4 regions of the Weissella sp. ESL1156 genome follow, and region 2 is predicted to be linked to each of the others. Evidence: riboswitches for the same ligand, from Rfam matches in the RefSeq annotation. Region 2 holds a riboswitch; each other region holds the start of a gene.

Region 1 (3,184 bases), 610 kb from region 2:
AATGAACTTTGGCCGTATCTATTTGATTCCAAGCGACTTGACCTTGATATTTGATTTGATGACTAAGTGCTTTGAAAAGGGTTGATTTACCGATACCGTTGGCCCCCGATAGTAAACCAATTTGCCCAGTGGGGAGTACGAACTGACTATTTTTAAGTAAGATTCGTTCTGTGCCAACAGTTAATGTTAGTGCTTGCCAGCTTAGTTGGCCATCTGAATTTGGTATCCCATAAAAGGGCTTTTGAACTGGTAGATCAGCCAACTGATTCAATGATTGTTGATGTAGCGATCCCGTTTCAGTATCAATGGCATATAAATGATCGACTAGTGATTGATAGCCTGATAAGTCATGGTCAGAAATAATAATCGTTTTGTGATGTTCTAACTGCATTTTCTTTAAATCAGTTAGTAAATCTAAGCGAGCATTTGGATCAACGCTTGCAAATGGTTCATCGAGTAAGATAATGTCGCTATCCATTGCTAAAATAATTGCAAGCGCAACACGTTGTTTTTCACCACCTGATAGAGTCAGTAGATTTTGATCAGCAATTTGTTCTAAATGAAGTGCAGTGATTGCAAAATGAACACGTTGCGTAATGACTTCACTTGGTAATTGCAAATTTTCTAGGGCGAACACTAACTGTAAGCGGGCGGTTCGCATAGCAAATTGACGGTCTGGATTTTGAAAAAGCATTGCAATACGTTTTGCACGTTCAAACGGTACAATTGGTTGAATTGGTTCATTGTTCAGTAATACTTGGCCACCAGTTATCACACCTCCAAATTTTGGATAGAGACCAGCCATTGACTTTAACAAGGTTGATTTGCCTGATCCTGAAGGACCAATCAATAAGTTAAAGGATGCTTCTTCAGGTATCCAACTAATATTATTCAAAACATTGGGTTGACCAGTTTGGTAAGCAAAACTTAAGTTATCAACTTCTAATTTTGTCATAGCTTAATGTTTTATAATACCAGACTTGGCAACTAATTTTTTGATGTAATAGACCAAGACGCCACCAAAGAAACCAGCAGAAATGAGGCGAATGACAAATAAAGTAATCATCATACTTGGTTTATAGTCTGCATACCCACTGTTAAACATGTCCCAAATAAAGGTGACTATTGTGGTTGTTAAAACGGATAAACTTAAGCCTAATTTTCCCCAATTTTTGTAACCAGTAGCGGCGAAACCAATTTCAGTACCGAAGCCTTGCACAAAACCCGAGATTAACGTACCTGCTCCCCAACTTGAGAATAATAGCATCTCTACTGCAGCAGCTAATAATTCACCTAATATTGAGCTACCAACTTTTTGCAAAATAGCACCTGCTAATGGACCAGCCATCAACCAAACACCTAATGTTAAGTCATTTGCATAAGGTTTTAATGGGGTTGCAGCTAAGGCATAATAGGCTGCACTCCAAACTTCAAAAATAACACCAAAGAAAATAGCGATAATGGCTAAGAAAATGACGTCACGTAATGACCACTTAACCTTTGATTCATTAACTGTTTGCATAATAATTGCAAACCTCCTTAAAAATATAATGTTATCGAATCGCCGAAGCTTTGGTAACAAAAAAGCCCCAATACCATGTGTGTGACTCACTCACTGGTACTGGGGCTTGTTTACTGTCATGGTAAACAAACCAAGCTCCCTAGCAAAATTACTTTGCTCAGGTTCTATGGGTATTTTCTCAGCCAGCTCTATGGCACCCCAGCTTGTTTGATTCTCCTTTAAGTATAGTGTTAGTCAGGCAGATTTGCAAATTTCTACTCATCATACTAGCAAATCATGAAAATGATTTCATAATAGGAACAGATCAGCTATACCGTAATGACATAACTTTTGTTAAAATAGAAGTGATAACGAGTGGCGATTAGAAATGGAGGAACTCATTCGTGGAATCTCAAATAAAGCTGTTAGGATTAACTGCTAATCATGATTTGGCAAAAGCAGTGGCTGAAGAGTTGCATATACCTTTAACGCAATTGGATATTAAACGTTTTGCTGATGGTGAAATATACGAACGTATTTTAGAGAGTATTCGTGGGGATGATGTTTATGTGATTGCGCCAATTGCTGAAGAAGTTAATGACGCTTTTATGGAAATGATGATTATTGTTGATGCATTGCGACGTGCATCAGCCGAGCAAATAACATTAGTTATTCCGTACATGGGTTATGCTCGTCAAGATCGCAAGGCAAAAGCTCGCGAACCAATCACCGCCAAGATGGTTTCTTCATTAATAGAAATGAATGGTGTTGATCGTGTTGTATCAATGGACTTACATGCCGATCAATTGCAGGGGTTCTTTGATATTCCAGTGGATCATTTGCAAGCAGCACCACTATTAACAGACTATTTCTATAGTCGTAAATTGTTGGATGATATTGTTGTTGTGTCACCAGATCATACTGGTGCAGGTCGTGCTCGAAAATTTGCAGATTTACTTGGTGCACCTTGGGGTATCGTCAATGATAATGTTGCAATGACAACGCCAGAATCAGAAGATGCTATTGTTGGTGATGTGAAAGGACGTCGTGCCATCATTGTTGATGATATTGTTGATACAGGTTATCGAGTGCAAATGACTGCAAAAGCGCTATTGGCAAATGGTGCGACTGAAGTTTATGTTGCAGCAACACATGCCGTTCTTTCAGGACAAGCAGCTGAAAAATTAGCAGCGGATAGCCATATTGAGCGTTGCATTTTTACGGATACTTTACAGATACCTGAAGAAAAGCAAAGTTCAAAGTTTACGACGTTATCTGTTGCACCATTATTTGCAGAAGCAATTCAACGCATTCACGATGACAAACAATTAGATGTCTTATTACGTTCAAATAATAAGCCAGAAATTAGTTTGTGAATTTAAAATAAAAGCAAAGAGATTGAGAGGAGTATTGTGATGGTCTATGCAGCAGCTGATAATCGGTATGATATCATGCCATATCGACGTGTTTCAGATTCAGGGTTAATTTTACCAGCATTATCTTTTGGTTTATGGCGTAATTTGGGTGACCAAAAACCATTAGCAAATTCAAGAGAAGTGATGTTAAAAGCTTTTGATAATGGTATTTTTTCATTTGATAATGCTTCTAATTATGGTCCAGCAGATGGTACAGCTGAAGAAACATTTGGGGCAGTTTATCAAAAGGATTTACGACCTTATCGTA
Region 2 (3,184 bases):
TATTGAAAACCAGCTTTTTTAACCGTCTTTTGCATCCCCTGATTAATTTCATGGGTATCAATCCGAATATCACGATAGCCATGCTCTAATGACAATATCACTAGATCATGAATTAAATGATGTGCGAGACCTTGACCACGAACATCTGCATCGATGGCAATGCGATGTAGACAGAGATATTGTGACTCATGACCTAACCATGAACCATCAATGTCCTCATAAGCTTGCTCAGGTCCGGGCACTAATTTACCAACACCAGCCACCTGATGATGATGGATGAGCACATAGACAAGGCCATTCTGAATATCTTGCACAAATTCTTCTCGTTGGGGCTCTGCTGATCCTTGCCATTGGGGTGAATTTTGACTGCCGAGATAGGCTACTGCCTGTTGAATAATACGATAAATAGCATCAACATCCGTTAATTTTGCTTGTCGCGTATAAGTTAATGACATGGATATGCGCCTCCCGATATAATTGAAATTTTGTACTTCATTATAGCAAATAATTAAAAAAATTGGTTTATAAAAAAATAAGCTAATAAAACGGTGATTTTTTAACTTATTATAAGGAATGATTAGATATAATAATAATTAATGGCCATTTATATCGCCATGAACACGAATATAGTGATAAACGACATGAAATGAGGAAATAATCAATGCAAAAACGACCAGGAGATATTATCTTCCGTGCTGTTAAAGGTGCATTAATTGGATCAGGATTTATTTTACCAGGCATTAGTGGTGGTGCTCTTGCCGCCGTCTTTGGATTATATGAACGCTTAATTTTATTTATGGCAAATCCATTGAAAAACTTTAAAGCAAATGTCCGGTTTTTCTTACCAGTTGGAATTGGTGCAGTGCTGGGTATTTTTTTACTATCATTTTTGATTAGCTTTATGTTAGGAGAAATTGAAAGTGTTGCACGTTGGTTCTTTATTGGTGCTATTTTAGGAACGGTGCCAGCATTATGGTACGAAGCGGGAAAAATGGGACGATCACAATGGGATATCGCATTGTCCATAATGGCGTGTATTTTGATGTTAATATTCTTATGGTTTGGCCGACCATTATTTTCAACCATTGAGCCCAGCATGGGCGCTTGGTTTTTAGCTGGTGCATTGATTGGATTAGGATTACTTGTACCAGGATTGAGTCCATCTAATTTTTTAATTTATTTAGGACTATACAAAGGAATGAGTGATGGTATTAAAAACGGTGATTTAACGGTATTGGTCCCCCTTCTCTTAGGATTGATTGTGATTGTTTTAGTATTTGCAAAAGTCATGGCGTATGTTTTTAAAGTTGCTTATGCCAAGTTGTTCCATATTATTTTTGGTATTGTGATGGCATCAACAGTGATGATTATCCCGATAGATTATACTGGTTTCACTGTTTGGCATTATATGTTTGCAGTTATCTTATTAGCTCTTGGCACAGGATTGGGCTGGTGGATGGGTCGTTTAGAGCAGATGGTAAAGCCAGAGATGGGGTCATAAATAGTGGTTTAGAATTTCATAGTAGTGAAATTTGAGGTGGTGACTTGTCGTATGATACAAGATAAATGATGCATGCAACGGCTCATCATTGAAAGCGATTTCAATAATGAGTTGTGTTTCATAATTAAACGTGCTATGGTTATCTTGTTAAGTTAATTAACGTATCTGGGGTGCTGTCAAGCTGAGAATATACCCACTGAACCTGATTTGGTTAATACCTGCGCAGGAAGATACAGTCCGAACATAGTAATTGATGGGCAGTCTTTTTGTGAAAACAAAGAGGCTGCTTTTTATATTTTACGAGGATTGCATAAAGCAATTGGTAAAAACAAAATCTAAACAACCATCGTCTGGGGTGCTGTCAAGCTGAGAATATACCCATGAACCTGATGTCGATAATACGATCGAAGGAAGTACGATATTTGACTGTGTACAAATACCCTTCTTTCGTGATCAGAAAGGAGGGTATTTTTTTGATTATTTTAAATGGTGAACAAATCGCAAATATGGCTGGTAAGACACTAGTCGATTTATTACAAGAAAAAACAGATATGATGCAAAATGTTGTCGTGGAATTAAATGGCAAAATTATTCATCGTGAAGAATTAGCGACACAAAGATTATCAGAAAATGATCATGTTGAACTAATTTCTTTTGTTGGTGGTGGTTAGAAAAGAGGACAAATAAAATGACACCAAAATTTCAAGGCGTAGCTGTCGCCGACTTCTTTGAGGGCATGAAAGCACGTAATGTTGCTGGTACAACGGAACCTTTGCAAAATGCGCAAGTTACGATTGCTGGTGCAGGTGGTTTAGGTTCAAATATTGCAATTGCACTTGCCCGTAGTGGTGTTGGTCATTTAACAATCATTGATTTTGATACCATCGAAATGAGTAATCTTAATCGGCAACAATATAAAGTTAGTCAGATTGGGATACCTAAAGTTGTGGCATTGAAGCAAAATTTATTAGAATTTAATCCATTTATTGATATTGATATCCAGCAGGTCAAAATAACGCCTGATAATATCGAAATATTATTTGCAGATTGTGATATTGTCTGTGAGGCGTTTGATAACCCAATGGCCAAGGCGATGTTATTGGATGGTATAACCAACTTTTATCCTGACAAGCCACTTGTTATGGGCAATGGTATGGCAGGATTACATGTCACTAATGAGATGAAAACAAAACAACAGTTACCAAATGTTTATATTTGTGGAGATGGTTATAGTAAAGGTGCTGAAGGACTGATGGCACCACGTGTTATGGTATGTGCTGGTCATGAGGCTAATGCCATCTTACGGTTATTAACTAAGCGCCCCGTTTTAGCAGAATAGGAGATAAATAATCATGGTTGAAAGTAATGATGATTTAATTATTGGTGGTCACCATTTTTCTTCGCGTTTCATTTTAGGATCAGGAAAATATTCATATGAATTAATTGATTCGGCAATTCATCATGCTGACGCACAAATTATTACAATGGCTTTGCGCCGAACGAACGCAGCTGAAGAAAATATTTTGAATTATATTCCTGAAGATGTCACGATTTTACCAAACACATCTGGTTGTACGAATGCTGAAGAAGCTATCCGCATGGCACGTATTGCTCGTGAATTAAGTGGTAGTGATTTCATTAAGCTTGAAGTTGTACCAGATAAAACTTACTTGTTACCTGATA
Region 3 (3,184 bases), 540 kb from region 2:
TGTCTGTCCCCAAGAAAGCTGCAATCAACCCACCTAATGTATCACCAGATCCTGTAAAACGATCTAATTCATCCACACCATTTGAAAGTACCCAAACGTTATTTTTTGAAACAACGATGTCCTTTACGCCAGTGGCAACATAGGTTAATTGTGACGAGCGAGCTTGTAGTGCTGCAATCAAATGACTTATTTCTTCATCTGTCTGGTCAAGTATGCTGCCATCCACACCACGGCTATTTGTTGCTAAGCCACAAAGTGCGCGCATTTCAGAAATATTACCACGGACAACAGTTGGCTGCATTAGCATTAACTTTTGTGCAATTTGCATAGCTGATGTCGCACTTGCAATTCCCACAACATCTAATACAAATGGTTTTTGTTGCATAGCCAATTGTCCAGCAGCTAACAAGCTTTTTTCTTTATTAGGCGATAAACTACCAAGATTTAGTAATACAGCATCTGTTTGACTCGCTAAATCATCAAAAGCACGCACATCTTCTGTCATAATTGGTTTTGCACCAACATAGAGTAATGCATTTGCAACAGTTTCAACAGATATGGCATTCGTAATACAATGAACGAGCGGTGATTTTTGAAGGGGTATTGTGATTCCTGTCAATTTCATGCCCCCTTTTTACCATTAAACAGGCGCATCATATCTTTAAAAAGTGTGATTTTCTTGGCCTGTTGCCAAATTAACCATGCGGCAATAGCACCCATAAAAGTTGCCCCCAAAAATCTTGGTGTATACAACAACCAATATAAATCTGTTTTTGTTCCAGTGAATAATACCATTACTGGATATGACATTAATGATCCGATAATTCCTGTTCCAATTATTTCACCGATAATTGAACCGTAAATATTATGAGTTAACCTTGCCCCAACACCTGCTAATAAAGCACCAAATACTGCACCAGTCAATGCTAATGGCGGAATTCCCATCATCATCATTCGAATAATACCACAACACGTTGCCATAATTGTTGCATATAATGGTCCCATTAACACGCCAGCCAAAATATTGATCACACTCGACATTGGTGCCATCCCCTCAATCCGTAAAATTGGTGATAAAACGACATCTAAGGCAATCATCATCGCTAAATAGGTGATTTTCCTAACATTTGTATTCATTGATATTCTCCCTCAATTTAAAATTTGTTTGGCGATGTTGACTAAAAAACGTTCAATAAAAAAGCCTCCTTGCAATAAAAAATCACAAAGAGACCATGAAAATGCCTTATATGCACAATTCCTTCGCTTAAATAACTAAAACAGGTACGGAGGGTTTAGAGATAATCTCTTTCTCAGCTAATACAGCTCCCCTTTGTGATATCTATTTAATTTTATATTATTATAGTAACACATTAACAATTAAAAATACGTTTAAAGAATATCGTGATTAGTTGCTTGTGTGATATATTTCCAAAATAATTCATTCGCCTTTGATTCATGCATTTGTTTACATCTCATAAAGCCAAAATTACTTGTTGTATTTGTTCCTATTTTACGCTTAATTAATGGACCATCATTTGTCATATCAACTCTTTTTTCCATCATTAGGGCAATTCCCATCCCATTTGAAACCATGTTTAAGATAATATCGATTCTTTCACCTTGATATGATACCGCAGATGCCAATTGTTTTTTATCACCCATGACTCCTAATTTATTGAAAATTAATGTCTCTTCTCCTTCAAGCAGCAATAATTCTTCTGACATTAAATCGTTTAATGAAATAATTTGATGATTTGCTAATGGATGATTTACCGGAAGAATACAAACTAAATTATCCTGATCCGTTAATAACGTTTCAATGGTTTGATTATTTGTAGACGTATAATGACCAAATACAATATCAGCCTGATTATTATTTAAAGAATCTAACAATAAATTATCTTTTATTTCTGAAAAATGTAACGTAATCTCTGGATACCGTTGATGAAACGCACTCATCAATGAAAAGCCACGATAATTTGAAAAAGTTGGCATGGTATGAATCGTTAAAACATTATCTGACTCTGTATTATGTTGTTCTAACGTTTGTTGTAATGCCGAAAATTCATGTAAAATTTTTTTAGCATACATCTCTGTAATACGACCAGACTCTGTCAAATAAATATGCCGATGTTCACGTTTAAAAAGTCGTGTCTTTAATTCTTTTTCTAAAGATAAAATTTGCTTTGAAATATTCCCCTGTGTTGTATATAATCGGTCTGCTGTTTCAGAATAATTTCCCGTTTCCGCCAAATCAAGAAAAACAGCAAATTTATGAATATCCATAATATATCCCCTTATTCATTACTGTTTGGAATAGTTTACCACAAACCAATCAATGTTGACATACTAAAAAGGAAGTCAGATAACAAAATCCGACTTCCTTTTTAATTAATCAAATTTATTTTTCAGAAATTGCTGCAATTCCTGGCAACGTCTTTCCTTCAAGATATTCTAGAGAAGCACCACCACCAGTTGAAATGTGGCTTAATTGATCGGCAACACCCAATTGTTGTACGGCGGCAGTTGAATCACCACCACCAACGATCGTCGTTGCACCATTAGCAGTAACCTTAACAAGTTCTTCACCAATTGCTAGAGTTCCCTTTGCAAAGTTTGCCATCTCAAACACACCCATAGGTCCGTTCCAAACAACCGTCTTTGCATCTGAAAGAACTGATTTGAATAATTCTACAGACTTAGGACCGATATCAAGTCCCATGTAACCATCTTTAATGTCACCCTCTGCAACGTAAGTCTCAGCATCATTTGCAAATTTATCTGCAGCTATTGCATCAACAGGTAGAATTAACTTATCACCAGCATCGGCAATCAATTGCTTAGCAAGTTCAACCTTGTCCTCTTCAAACAGAGAATCACCAATCTTTTCACCCTTAGCGGCAGCAAATGTGTATGCCATACCACCACCGACAATCACTTTATCTGCCTTTTGTAATAAGTTTTGAATAATTGTAATTTTGTCAGAAACCTTTGCCCCACCAATAATGGCTACGAATGGACGCTTAGGATTTTCAACAGCACCACCTAAGAACTTAATCTCTTTTTCCATTAAGTAACCAGCCGCGGTTTGTGAAATATTTGCTGCAATTCCAGCATTAGAAGCATGTGAACGATGAGCTGTTCCAAATGCATCATTGACGAATACATCACCTAATGATGCCCA
Region 4 (3,184 bases), 920 kb from region 2:
ATTCCCTCAGTGCGTGACGATACAAACGCTACGATGACTGCACCTTATGGACCGGGTCCAAAAGCAGCTCTTGATTTTATGATGTCGTTAGCACAACGTGATGGCTTTGAAAAAATTGGTACAGTTGGCAATCGTGCTGGCTATATTTATATCGGTCCGGAAAATGACAAGCAACCAATTGGCGTCATTGTACACGTAGATGTTGTCCCCGTTAATGATATTGATCAATGGGAAACAGAACCGTTTGTACCAACCATTAAAGCAGATCATCATATCTATGCACGTGGTGCTGACGATATGAAATCTGCTGTTATGCTAACTTACTATGCAATTAAAGCAATACAAGATGCACATTTACCTTTAAAGCATCAAATTCGTTTTATTATCGGGACTGATGAAGAAAGTGAATGGGCTGATATGCATCAATATTTTGCTGAAGAAGGGCAATTACAATATGGTTTCTCACCTGATGGCTCTGCTCATCTTTCTTATGGTGAGAAAGGTATTAGTCAACTAGATCTATATTTTGATGCAACTAACGATGCAGATGCACCGCTAAAATTATTATCATTTCACAGTGGTTCAGCAACAAATGTTCTACCAGGGTCTGCAACAGCAATACTAACAGGTCTATCAACGACTGAAGTTAAGCCATCATTTCAAAAATACTGCGATAGCCACAAAGTTTCTGGTTCACTAACTGAACATGACAATAACATCATATTAAAGTTACAAGGGATTGCAACACACGCCGCACGACCAGAAACTGGGAAAAATGCTGCGACATACTTAGCTAATTTTCTAAAAGACTACCCATTTAGTGGACAAGCTGCAAAATTTTTAGCATTTATTGGTGAAAAGTTACATCAAGATCCTTATGGTGAACATTCGGGTTATGGTAAAACCGAGCCAAAACTTGGTAAAACAAGTCAAAATATTGGCATAACTGACTTTGTTCGTGGTGAGACAGGTCATATTAATCTAAACTTCCGCTATTCATTAGCTTTTGACGAGCAGCAAACGATTGATCAAATTATCCAAGACGAACCATGGTTAACTAATATTGTTCGTGATCCGGCTGGACTTGTGCCACACTACGTCGATCCAGAGGATAAGTTAGTGACATTATTGGCCAATGCTTATCAATCAGTAACTGGACAATTGCCTGAAGCCGGTGTTAACGGCGGAGCATCATTTGGACGTTTAATGTCTAATGGTGTTGGCTTTGGTGTTTTACCAACTAATGAACCATCAACGGCTCATGCTGCAAATGAATCTTTTGATTTAGACTTATATGAGAATGGACTGAATATTTTAATCACCGAAATTTTAGCACTAGCCAATAACTTATAAAACAAACTATTTTGCCATTAGCCATCTAAAGTTTAAAGCATAATGAAAGCGTTGACTTGTCCTATGTTAAGTGCAATAATCATGTTGTAATTAAATAATTTACTAGGGGAGCTTTATGCTGAGATGTTTTTAAAACAGACCCTTTGAACCTGTTTAGTTAAGACTAACGAAGGAAAGTAATGGTAAACTTGCATTTTCAAGCACAAATAACCAGGATTTCCTGATTATTTGTGCTTTTTAGTTACCACATATTTGGGAGGAATCATGATAGAAGTACCACAGGTCATTACAATTGCGACAACAGATGCCAGTGGAGGGGCAGGCATTAATGCTGATTTAAAAACATTCCATAATCAACAAGTTTATGCTGCAACAATTGTTGTTGGTTTAACTGCGCAAAATACGTATGGCGTTCAAGGGCAGTATACAATTCCATCAACGTTTATTTTAGAAGAATTTAAAAGCATTGCGGATGACTTAGATATTAAAGCCGCTAAAACGGGCGCTTTACTAGATGCTAATCGTGTCCATGCAGTTGCTCAAGGTTGGCAAAAAAACAATTTTGGTAAATTAGTTGTTGATCCAGTTATGGTTGCAAAAGGGGGCGCACATTTATTGAGTGATGAAGCCATTGACACTTTAAAAGCTGAATTAATACCCCTTGCATTCCTAATTACGCCTAACTTACCGGAAGCAGAAGTCCTAGTCAAAAAAACTTTAGTCACTGATAATGATGTCATAGAAGCGGCAATTAAATTACAAAAAATGGGTGCACAAAATGTCTTGATTAAGGGCGGTCATCGCCCAAATTCACAAAATGAATATGTCGATTATATACTATATGCTGATGGTACGTCAGAATGGTTAACAATGCCAGGAATTAAAACAAATCGAACTCATGGAACCGGAGACACACTGTCTGCCTTTATTACTGCCAACTTAGCTAAAGGGTACGCATTAAAGGATATTATGCCAAAAGCAAAGCAATTTACTTATGAAGCCATTCGCCAGACAATCAATGTTGGTCATGGACATGGTCCCTTAAATCATTGGGTAGATGTTCAAATGGAGGAAAAGAAATGATTTTTCATAATTATTTATTGGAACAATCAAGTGATATTCGAAAAAATATTTATCAAACATCATTTGTACAGGGAATCGCTTCAGATAATTTGCCACAAACTCAAAGAGATTATTATGTTGCCCAAGATACCTATTACACAAATTATTTTGGACAATTATTTGATTTAGCAACAAAAAAACTAACCGTATCACAACAGGCGGCTCAACCACAGTCATCGGATGAAGAATTAGCTCATGAAGCCTTGTTAGCTAGTCCAGCAAGTTTGGATATTCTACCTGATGTACATAACTTAGCATATCTCGATCATATGGAACAAGCCATTAAACGTGGTGATGCAACAAATGCAATGTTGGCGCTATTACCTTGTACAGAGTCTTATCATTTGATTGGTCAACAATTCATCAACACGACAAAAAATAATACGTATTTACCTTGGTTATCTTATTATACTAGTCCTGACTATACTGCATTCACGCACTGGAGTTGGCAAGTTATTGACCAACAAGTCCCAAATTGGCAGACGTTATCAACAAAACAACAACAAACCTATTTAGAGACGTATTTAACATCTTATCAATATGAATTATCTTTTTGGGAACAGGCAGCGAAACATTAATCATTATTGAATGATATACTATAAGTGTCTATAAATAAGAGGAGGACAAATAAATGAACACATTAATTTCAGTTGCAATTGCACCATTTGGTGTAGGAGATGAGTTAAGTAGTTACGTTAACGACATTATT

What was found. Region 2 has a riboswitch for thiamine pyrophosphate ahead of thiS (sulfur carrier protein ThiS). Riboswitches for the same ligand answer to the same signal wherever they lie in the genome.
Region 1: another riboswitch for thiamine pyrophosphate. It lies ahead of ACSKY2_RS00595 (ECF transporter S component); the one in region 2 lies ahead of thiS (sulfur carrier protein ThiS).
Region 3: another riboswitch for thiamine pyrophosphate. It lies ahead of thiW (energy coupling factor transporter S component ThiW); the one in region 2 lies ahead of thiS (sulfur carrier protein ThiS).
Region 4: another riboswitch for thiamine pyrophosphate. It lies ahead of thiD (bifunctional hydroxymethylpyrimidine kinase/phosphomethylpyrimidine kinase); the one in region 2 lies ahead of thiS (sulfur carrier protein ThiS).

What each region holds. Positions count from the first base shown of each region.
Region 1 covers NZ_CP196372.1:102,395-105,578, forward strand. Annotated here, with positions in the region: gene ACSKY2_RS00590 (ATP-binding cassette domain-containing protein) at 1-955, opposite strand, end outside; gene ACSKY2_RS00595 (ECF transporter S component) at 959-1,522, opposite strand; TPP riboswitch at 1,642-1,733, opposite strand; gene ACSKY2_RS00600 (ribose-phosphate diphosphokinase) at 1,906-2,877, shown strand; gene ACSKY2_RS00605 (aldo/keto reductase) at 2,917-3,184, shown strand, end outside.
Region 2 covers NZ_CP196372.1:1,446,165-1,449,348, reverse strand. Annotated here, with positions in the region: gene ACSKY2_RS07480 (GNAT family N-acetyltransferase) at 1-455, opposite strand, end outside; gene ACSKY2_RS07475 (DUF368 domain-containing protein) at 662-1,501, shown strand; TPP riboswitch at 1,658-1,747, shown strand; TPP riboswitch at 1,843-1,932, shown strand; gene thiS (sulfur carrier protein ThiS) at 1,975-2,172, shown strand; gene thiF (sulfur carrier protein ThiS adenylyltransferase ThiF) at 2,190-2,840, shown strand; gene ACSKY2_RS07460 (thiazole synthase) at 2,854-3,184, shown strand, end outside.
Region 3 covers NZ_CP196372.1:30,451-33,634, reverse strand. Annotated here, with positions in the region: gene thiM (hydroxyethylthiazole kinase) at 1-625, opposite strand, end outside; gene thiW (energy coupling factor transporter S component ThiW) at 622-1,137, opposite strand; TPP riboswitch at 1,239-1,340, opposite strand; gene ACSKY2_RS00230 (LysR family transcriptional regulator) at 1,390-2,286, opposite strand; gene ACSKY2_RS00225 (phosphoglycerate kinase) at 2,402-3,184, opposite strand, start outside.
Region 4 covers NZ_CP196372.1:416,827-420,010, reverse strand. Annotated here, with positions in the region: gene ACSKY2_RS02090 (Sapep family Mn(2+)-dependent dipeptidase) at 1-1,353, shown strand, start outside; TPP riboswitch at 1,448-1,545, shown strand; gene thiD (bifunctional hydroxymethylpyrimidine kinase/phosphomethylpyrimidine kinase) at 1,618-2,436, shown strand; gene ACSKY2_RS02080 (TenA family protein) at 2,433-3,053, shown strand; gene ACSKY2_RS02075 (MTH1187 family thiamine-binding protein) at 3,107-3,184, shown strand, end outside.